One region of the Streptomyces sp. NPDC004266 genome, then DNA from elsewhere that is predicted to be linked to it. Evidence: riboswitches for the same ligand, from Rfam matches in the RefSeq annotation. Region 1 holds a riboswitch; the other holds the start of a gene.
The links. Region 1 has a riboswitch for ZMP and ZTP ahead of ACFYUZ_RS27640 (bifunctional 5,10-methylenetetrahydrofolate dehydrogenase/5,10-methenyltetrahydrofolate cyclohydrolase). Riboswitches for the same ligand answer to the same signal wherever they lie in the genome.
Positions count from the first base shown of each region.

Region 1 (4,183 bases):
TCCCCGAAGCCGTTGACGACGTTCAGGACGCCCGGCGGCAGCAGGTCCGCGACCAGGCTCAGCCAGAAGTGCACCGAGGCCGGGGTCTGTTCGGCCGGCTTGAGGACCACCGCGTTGCCCGCGGCCAGCGCCGGCGCCAGCTTCCAGACCGCCATCAGGATCGGGAAGTTCCACGGGATGATCTGCGCGACCACGCCCAGCGGCTCGTGGAAGTGGTACGCCACGGTGTCGTCGTCGATCTCGCTCAGCGCGCCCTCCTGGGCCCGCAGCGCCCCCGCGAAGTAGCGGAAGTGGTCGATCGCGAGCGGGATGTCCGCGGCGAGCGTCTCCCGCACGGGCTTGCCGTTGTCCCAGGTCTCGGCGACCGCGAGCGCCTCCAGGTTGCTCTCCATGCGGTCCGCGATCCGCAGCAGGACGGCCGCCCGCTCCGCCGGCGCCGTCCGCCCCCACGCCGGGGCCGCCGCGTGCGCCGCGTCGAGGGCGCGCTCCACGTCCTCGGCGGTGCCGCGCGCGACCTCCGTGAAGGGGCGGCCGTCGACCGGGCTGGGGTTCTCGAAGTAGCGGCCGCCCGCCGGGGCGACGTACTCGCCGCCGATCCAGTGGTCGTAGCGGGCCTGGTACGACATGAGCGCGCCCTCGGTACCGGGTGCGGCGTAACGGGTCATGGGCATGGCCTCCCTCGGACGCGCCGGCCGTCCCTGGCCGGCGCTCACGCCCGAGTGTGGTGAACCGTACGTTGCAAGTCCGTTGCGCCGGCGGACAGTTCCGCCTCCAGGGAGTCGAGCCTCGCCCGTACGGGAGGAAGCTGCGGCGCCGGTACCGCCGCGCACAGCGCCCGCCAGACCACCACGTCGTCCTCGCCCCACGCGCTGTACGCCCAGTCGGCGAGCAGCCCGGGATCGCCCCGGTCCACCAGCGCCGCCCGCAGCCGGTCCGCGAGCCGCTCCCGCAGCCGTACCACCCCGGGCGCGATCGACGCGGGGAGCAGCGGGCCCGCGTACTCCCCGGCCGCCGCCGCGACGGCCCCCGAGGCGAGCCTCCGGTCGACCGTCGTGAAGTCCGCGTCCACCGGTGCGGCGAGCCGGTACGGCCGCGATCGCAGCACATCGGGGCCGAGCAGGGCGCGCAGCCGGGACAGCTCCGCCCGCAGCGTCACCGGCGTGACCGCCCCGTCCTCGTACAGGAGGGTGAGGAGTTCGTCGCCGCCCACCCCCTCCGGCCGGTGCGCGAGGACCGCCAGGATCTCGCTGTGACGGCGGCTCAGCCGCAGTCGCCGCCCGCCCACCGAGAGCACCGCCTCGTCCCGGCCGAGCGCCGACAGCCTGATCCGCTCCGGGTCCGGGGCCGGTCCGAGCAGGGCCAACTGGGACTCGGCCGCGCGGGCCACCGCCTGGACGAAGCCGAGGCTGTGCGGGTGCGCGAGCCGCTCTCCGCCGGTGATGTCGACCGCGCCGATCACCCTCCCGCTGTGCGGGTCGTGCACGGGGGCCGCGGCGCAGGTCCACGCCCGCACCGGACGCCGGAAGTGCTCGGCGGCGACGACCTGCACCGGCCGGTCGACGGCCAGGGCGGTGCCCGGCGCGTTCGTCCCGGCCGCCGCCTCCGACCAGCGGGCCCCGGCGACGAAGTTCATCCCCCGCGCCTTGCGCAGGGTGGCCGGGTGCCCCTCGACCCACAGCATGCGTCCGGCGGCGTCGCAGACCGCGAGAAGGTGCTCGCCGTCCGTCGCGTACGCCCCCATCAGCTCCCGGATCACCGGCATCGCCGCGGAGAGGGGGTGGGCCTCCCGGCACGCGACGAGCTCGTCCTCGTCCAGTTCCACCCGAGCCGCCCCGTCGGGGCTCACGCGCGCGCGTACGGACCGGCGCCAGGACGCGGCCACCAGCGGGCGGGCCTCCCGGACGGGCGGATCGGCGTCCGTGCCCGGGGCCGCAGCCGTGCTCCGGTGGACGTCCGCGCTCCGGTGGACGTCCGTGTCCCCATGGGCATCCTTGCCCGGGCCGGTGGCCGTGCGTCCGTCGTCGCCTCGGCGGGCGCCTGTGCGTCCGCCGCTCTCTCGGCCGGTGCCCGCGTCCCGGGCTGCCGATGCGCCCTTGGCGGTCGTCGTACCCCGGCCCTCCCACGGGCGGGGAGTCGCTCCCGCTCCCGGATCCGCCGTCGGTGCCCGTTCCGATCGTGGCTCCGCGGCCATCCACGCATCGCTCAACTCGGCCTCCTCGTCGAGGTCGTCCCGGCCCGTCGCGCTCATCGTGGTGCGCCCGGGGGCGCCCCACAAGCCACCTCGCACCACGGCATATGCACCCTGTCCGGTACGGGCCCCCGGCCGCTCACGTAGAGTGGGGTCCGGGCCGTGACTGGCGCTTGAGGTGGATCACCACCGGGGAGCGGCCCGGCGGAGCGCGCCGCAACGGCGCGACCGTGCCGATGCCGTGCGCCTGGGCGAATCACCTGTCAGAGACGACGCCCAGGAGTTCCCATGTCCACCGACACCGCCACCCTCATGGACGGCACGGCCCTCGCCCGCCGTACGGTCGAGGAGACCGCCGCCCGAGCCGCCGAGATCACCCGCCGCACCGGCGTCACGCCGTGCCTCGCGACCGTCCTGGTCGGCGCGGACCCGGCCTCCGTCACGTACGTGAAGATGAAGCAGAACCGCTGCGCGAAGGCCGGAATCCGCTCCAAGCACGTCGAACTGCCCGCCGAGACGACGACCGAGGAGCTCGTCGCCGCCATCACCGCCCTGTCCGAGGACCCCGAGGTCCACGGCATCCTGCTCCAGCACCCGGTCGGCCCCCACATCGACGAGCGCGCCGCCTTCGAGGCCATCGCCCCCGAGAAGGACGTCGACGGCGTCACCATGGCCTCCTTCGCCGCCATGGGCTTCGGCCTGCCCGGCTTCGTCTCCTGCACGCCCGGCGGCATCATGCGCCTCCTCGACGCCTACGACGTCGAACTCAGCGGCAAGCGCGCGGTCGTCGTGGGTCGCAGCGCCATCCTGGGCAAGCCGGCCGGGCTGCTCCTGCTCGGCCGCGACGCCACCGTCACCTACTGCCACTCCCGCACCCAGGACCTCTCCTCGGTGGTCCGTGAGGCCGACGTCCTGGTCGCCGCCGTGGGGAAGCCGAACTTCATCAAGGGCGAGGACATCAAGCCGGGCGCCGTCGTCATCGACGCCGGCTACAACCCGGGCAACATCGGCGACGTCGACTTCGCGTCGGCCGCCGAGCGCGCCTCCCTCATCACCCCGGTCCCCGGCGGTGTCGGCCCCATGACCATCGCCGTGCTCCTCGCCCAGACGGTCGAGGGCGCGGAGCGTCAGCTCGGCCTGTAGGCGGCTGTGTCCGGGCGGCGGCGGTGACGGGGGAGCGGCGGGGGCGCGAGCGCGCGCGGTCGGCGATCGTCACGATTCTGTACAGGTCGAGCCCGGCGGCCGGTGAAGGCTGGCCGCGCCGCCGCCGAACGGCGAGTCTGGTCCCTGTGTCCCACCCGCAGACCGCCACTCCGCAGCCCGAACCGGGCCGTCCGGGCCCGTCCGGTCCCACCGACACCGATACGGGCCCTTCGACTCCCACCGATACGGATCCCATCGACACGGACCCCACGGACACGGGCTCTTCGACGATTCCGAATCCGACCGGGTCGGTCGCACCCGCATCGGTCGCACCGGCATCGGTCGCACCGGACTCCGCCGACCGCCGTCGGACCGGGTCCCTCACTGTCGAGGGCCTCGCGACCGGTGCCGACTCCGCGTGGTCGGCCCGCTTCGTGCGGCTCGGCGCGGCCCGGCCGGGGCCGGCGGCGCGGCGTGCCCGCTGGTTCGGCGTGCCGCTGGTGCCGCTGCTCACGGCCGCCCTGGTGGCCGGCGCCTTCCTGACCGCACGGGGCGGGACGGCAGGGGGCGGACTCGCCGACGGCCCGCCCGGCGGGGACCCGGCCGGCGTTCCGTCCCCCGTCGTCACCGACGGGACGGGACAGGCCGTCCCCACCCCGACGACCGGAGCGGGAACGGCCGACACGCCGAGCGTCGGCACGTCCGCGAACTCCACGACGACGAGCGCCACGCCGAAGCGGACGGCGTCCGGGGACCGGGCCGGGCAGTCGCGGGGCGGCACGTCACCGACCCCTTCCCGGTCCCGGAGCACCGCCCCCGCCACCGGCGCCACCCCCTCCGGCCGTCCGAAGG
Region 1 is NZ_JBIAMM010000012.1:261,545-265,727, reverse strand. Features, by position in the region: gene ACFYUZ_RS27650 (aldehyde dehydrogenase family protein) at 1-665, opposite strand, end outside; partial or broken gene ACFYUZ_RS27645 (GAF domain-containing protein) at 710-1,885, opposite strand; ZMP/ZTP riboswitch at 2,341-2,448, shown strand; gene ACFYUZ_RS27640 (bifunctional 5,10-methylenetetrahydrofolate dehydrogenase/5,10-methenyltetrahydrofolate cyclohydrolase) at 2,477-3,331, shown strand; gene ACFYUZ_RS27635 (hypothetical protein) at 3,766-4,183, shown strand, end outside.

Region 2 (4,183 bases), on a different contig from region 1:
TTGGCGCGCAGCTCGGCGGGGTCCTGCGGGACCGTGATCGCGTGCAGGTCGACGACCATGTAGAAGGCGTCGTGGGTCTCCTGCAGGGCGACCCACTGGCGGACGGCGCCGAGGTAGTTGCCGAGGTGGAACGAACCTGCGGTGGGCTGGATTCCGGAGAGCACGCGGGGACTGTCAGAGGCCATGCACATCATTCTCTCAGGTGTGGGAACCGTTCCCCGACTGCCCGTCCGTCGGGAGCGCGCGGACCCGGTCCCCGACGCGACCGGGAGCACGGCGCGGCCGGTGGCCCCGCGCTCCCGTGGGACGGGAGTGCGGGGCCACCGGTCCCCGGGGGGTGTCTCGCCGGTCACACCGGGAGGCCCGGGGCCGGGTGGGCGGCCATGAGGTCGGCGACCTCGGCGCGGACCGTGCGGAGGGTGTCCTCGTCGCCCTCGCCGGCGGCGGTGACGGCGCGGTCGATCCACTCGGCGACCTTCGCCATGTGGTCCGTGGTGAGGCCCCGGGAGGTGAGGGAGGGGGTGCCGATGCGGATGCCGGAGGGGTCGAAGGGCTTCCGGGTGTCGTAGGGGACGGTGTTGTAGTTGACGACGATCCCGGCCCGGTCGAGGGCCTTCGCGGCGATCTTGCCCGGGACCTGCCTGGGGGTGAGGTCGATCAGGATCAGGTGGTTGTCGGTGCCGCCGGAGACCAGGTCGAAGCCGCGGGCGAGGAGCGCCTCGGCGAGGGCCTTGGCATTGGCGACGACGGCGTGGGCGTAGTCGCGGAAGGAGGGCAGGGAGGCCTCGCGGAGGGCGACGGCGATGGCGGCGGTGGTCTGGTTGTGGGGGCCGCCCTGGAGGCCGGGGAAGACGGCCTTGTCGAGGGCCTTGGCGTGCTCCTCGGTGGACATCAGCATGGCGCCGCGCGGGCCGCGGAGGGTCTTGTGGGTGGTCGTGGAGATCACGTCGACGTGGCCGACCGGGGACGGGTGGGCGCCGCCCGCGATGAGGCCGGCGATGTGGGCGACGTCGGCGACGAGGACGGCGCCGGACTCGCGGGCGATCTCGCCGAAGGCGGCGAAGTCGATGGTGCGGGGCAGTGCGGTGCCGCCGCAGAAGAGGACCTTCGGGCGCTCCTTGAGGGCGAGGTCGCGGACCTGGTCGAAGTCGATGAGCCCGGTGTCCTGGCGGACGCCGTACTGGACGCCGCGGAACCAGCTGCCGGTGGCGGAGACGCCCCAGCCGTGGGTGAGGTGGCCGCCCATGGGCAGGGCCATGCCCATGACGGTGTCGCCGGGCCGCGCGAAGGCGAGGTAGACGGCGAGGTTGGCCGGGGAGCCGGAGTAGGGCTGGACGTTGGCGTGGTCGACGCCGAAGAGGGCCTTGGCGCGCTCGATCGCGAGGGTCTCGACCTGGTCGATGTTCTGCTGGCCCTCGTAGTAGCGGCGGCCGGGGTAGCCCTCGCTGTACTTGTTCTGGAGGACGGTGCCGGAGGCTTCGAGCACGGCGGCGGAGACGTAGTTCTCGCTGGGGATGAGGCGCAGGGTCTCGGCCTGGAGCCGTTCCTCGGCGCCGACGAGGGCGGCGAGCTCGGGGTCGGCGGCGGCGAGGGCGGGGTGCTGCTGCGGGGCGGTCATGGTGGTGTCCTCCGGGCGTTCGGTGGAACGGTCCCGGGCTGAGGTGCGCACGGGACCGGGATCCCGTGATGCCCAGGCGGGCGGCACCTCGTGTGGTGGAGCGCGCGCGGCTCCCCCGGGGTCGCTTCCCCGTACGCCAGTCGCCGTGCGTGTTTCCACAGTAGCGGGCGCGCCGCCGCCGAGGTTTCCCTGTCCGGCATCCGAGCGACGATAAGAAGGGGGCCACACGTACCCCCCGAGCCGCAGGACGAACGGAGATCCCGTGTCGAGGACAGAAGAGGCGATCGCTTCCGCGGACGCGCACAGCGCGCACAACTACCACCCCCTTCCGGTCGTCGTCGCCTCGGCGGACGGCGCCTGGATGACCGACGTCGAGGGCCGTCGCTACCTCGACATGCTCGCCGGGTACTCGGCGCTCAACTTCGGGCACGGCAACCGGCGTCTGATCGACGCGGCGAAGGCGCAGCTGGAGCGGGTGACGCTGACCTCGCGCGCCTTCCACCACGACCGGTTCGCCGAGTTCTGCGCGCGGCTCGCGGAGCTGTGCGGCAAGGAGGCGGTGCTGCCGATGAACACGGGGGCGGAGGCGGTCGAGACGGCCGTGAAGACCGCCCGGAAGTGGGGGTACGAGGTGAAGGGCGTGCCGGACGGGCACGCGAAGATCGTGGTCGCGGCGAACAACTTCCACGGCCGGACGACGACGATCGTGAGCTTCTCGACGGACCACGAGGCGCGGGACCACTACGGGCCGTACACGCCGGGGTTCGAGATCGTGCCCTACGGGGACCTGACGGCGATGGAGGCGGCGGTCACCGAGAACACGGTGGCCGTGCTGCTCGAACCGATCCAGGGCGAGGCGGGGGTCCTGGTCCCGCCGGCCGGTTATCTGGCGGGGGTGCGGGAGCTGACGCGCCGGCGGAACGTGCTCTTCATGGCGGACGAGATCCAGTCGGGCCTGGGCCGGACGGGACGGACGTTCGCGTGCGAGCACGAGGGCGTGGTGCCGGACGTGTACGTCCTCGGGAAGGCGCTGGGCGGCGGGGTGGTGCCGGTGTCGGCGGTGGTGGCCGACCGTGACGTGCTCGGGGTGTTCCGGCCGGGCGAGCACGGGTCGACGTTCGGCGGGAACCCGCTGGCCTGCGCGGTGGCCCTGGAGGTCATCGCGATGCTGCGGACGGGCGAGTTCCAGGAGCGGGCGGCGGAACTGGGCGAGCACCTCCACGCGGAGCTGGGGCTGCTCGTGGGCGGCGGCTCGGTGGAGGCGGTGCGCGGGCGCGGGCTGTGGGCGGGCGTCGACATCGTGCCCTCGAAGGGGACGGGCCGGCGGATCTCGGAGCGGCTCATGGAGCGCGGCGTCCTGGTGAAGGACACGCACGGGTCGACGATCCGGATCGCGCCGCCGCTGGTGATCTCGAAGGAGGACCTGGACTGGGGGTTGGAGCAGCTGAGGGGCGTCCTGTCGGACTGACGCCCGGGCGGTGCGCCCGTCGTGCGGGCGCGCGCCCGCCGGGGCGGTACCCCCGCCTTACGCGCCTGGACCCGCACCCCGTGTGTGCCGTACCTGCCGGTGCGGGTCCAGGCGCGGGAGCCTCTGGCGCCGGCAGGGGCGCCGTTCCGTTGTGCCCACCCTCCCCCGAGCTCTCGGCTTCGCTCGAGCAGGGGGGACCCCCCTCGCCCCGGCGGAACGCCTGCCCACAACGGAGGGGCGGGGGCAACGCCCCGGCGGGTGCGCCCACGTCGGGGGCGCGGGGGCTACAGGATCACGTGGGGGAGGAAGCGGGCGTATTCGTCGGTGACGAGGCCCGTCGACTCCCGGATCCCCAAGCCCGCCGCCTCGTCCTCGACGACCCACGCCCCCAGCACCACCCGGTTGCCGTCGAAGTCGGGCAGGGGGGCCAGTTCCTGGTAGCAGCAGGCCTCCCCGTCCCGTACGAAGGGCTCCGTGCCGGCCTCGTGCAGGGTGACGCCCGCGCCCTCGCGGCCGAGCAGCGGCTTGGCGACCCAGCCGGTGGTGGAGGCGAGTTCGCGCGGCCCGTCGAGGTAGGCGGGCAGCAGGTTGGGGTGGCCGGGGTTCAGCTCCCACAGGATCGCGAGGAGCGCCTTGTTGGAGAGCAGCATCTTCCAGGCGGGTTCGATCCAGCAGGTCGTGCCGGTGCCGCCGCCGTTGTCGAGGGTGTCGAGGACGTGGGGGCCGAAGCGGTCGGTGGTCAGCCACTCCCACGGGTAGAGCTTGAAGCAGCTGCGGATGAAGCGGAGCCGGTCGTCCACGAAGCGGCGCGAGAGCCGGTCCCAGCCGATCCGTTCGACGGAGAGCGCCTCGGTGTCGAGTCCGGCCTGTTGGGCGGTCTCGCGCAGGTACGCGACCGTCATCAGGTCCTCGCCGAGTTCGTCGCCGTCCGAGTGGGCGAAGTGGACGGGGCCGGGCGGGAGGAGGTGGGCCTGGCGCTTCCAGGCGTCGACGAGCCGCTCGTGGAGGGAGTTCCACTGGTCGGCGCCGGGGAATCGTTCCTCCATCCAGAACCACTGGGGGCTCGCCGCCTCCACCAGGGAGGTGGGGGTGTCGGC
Region 2 is NZ_JBIAMM010000003.1:9,828-14,010, forward strand. Features, by position in the region: gene trpS (tryptophan--tRNA ligase) at 1-185, opposite strand, end outside; gene glyA (serine hydroxymethyltransferase) at 350-1,618, opposite strand; ZMP/ZTP riboswitch at 1,682-1,772, opposite strand; gene rocD (ornithine--oxo-acid transaminase) at 1,881-3,086, shown strand; gene ACFYUZ_RS08020 (glutathionylspermidine synthase family protein) at 3,371-4,183, opposite strand, start outside.
Region 2: it holds a riboswitch for ZMP and ZTP, as region 1 does, so the genes downstream of both, glyA (serine hydroxymethyltransferase) here and ACFYUZ_RS27640 (bifunctional 5,10-methylenetetrahydrofolate dehydrogenase/5,10-methenyltetrahydrofolate cyclohydrolase) in region 1, are expected to answer to the same signal.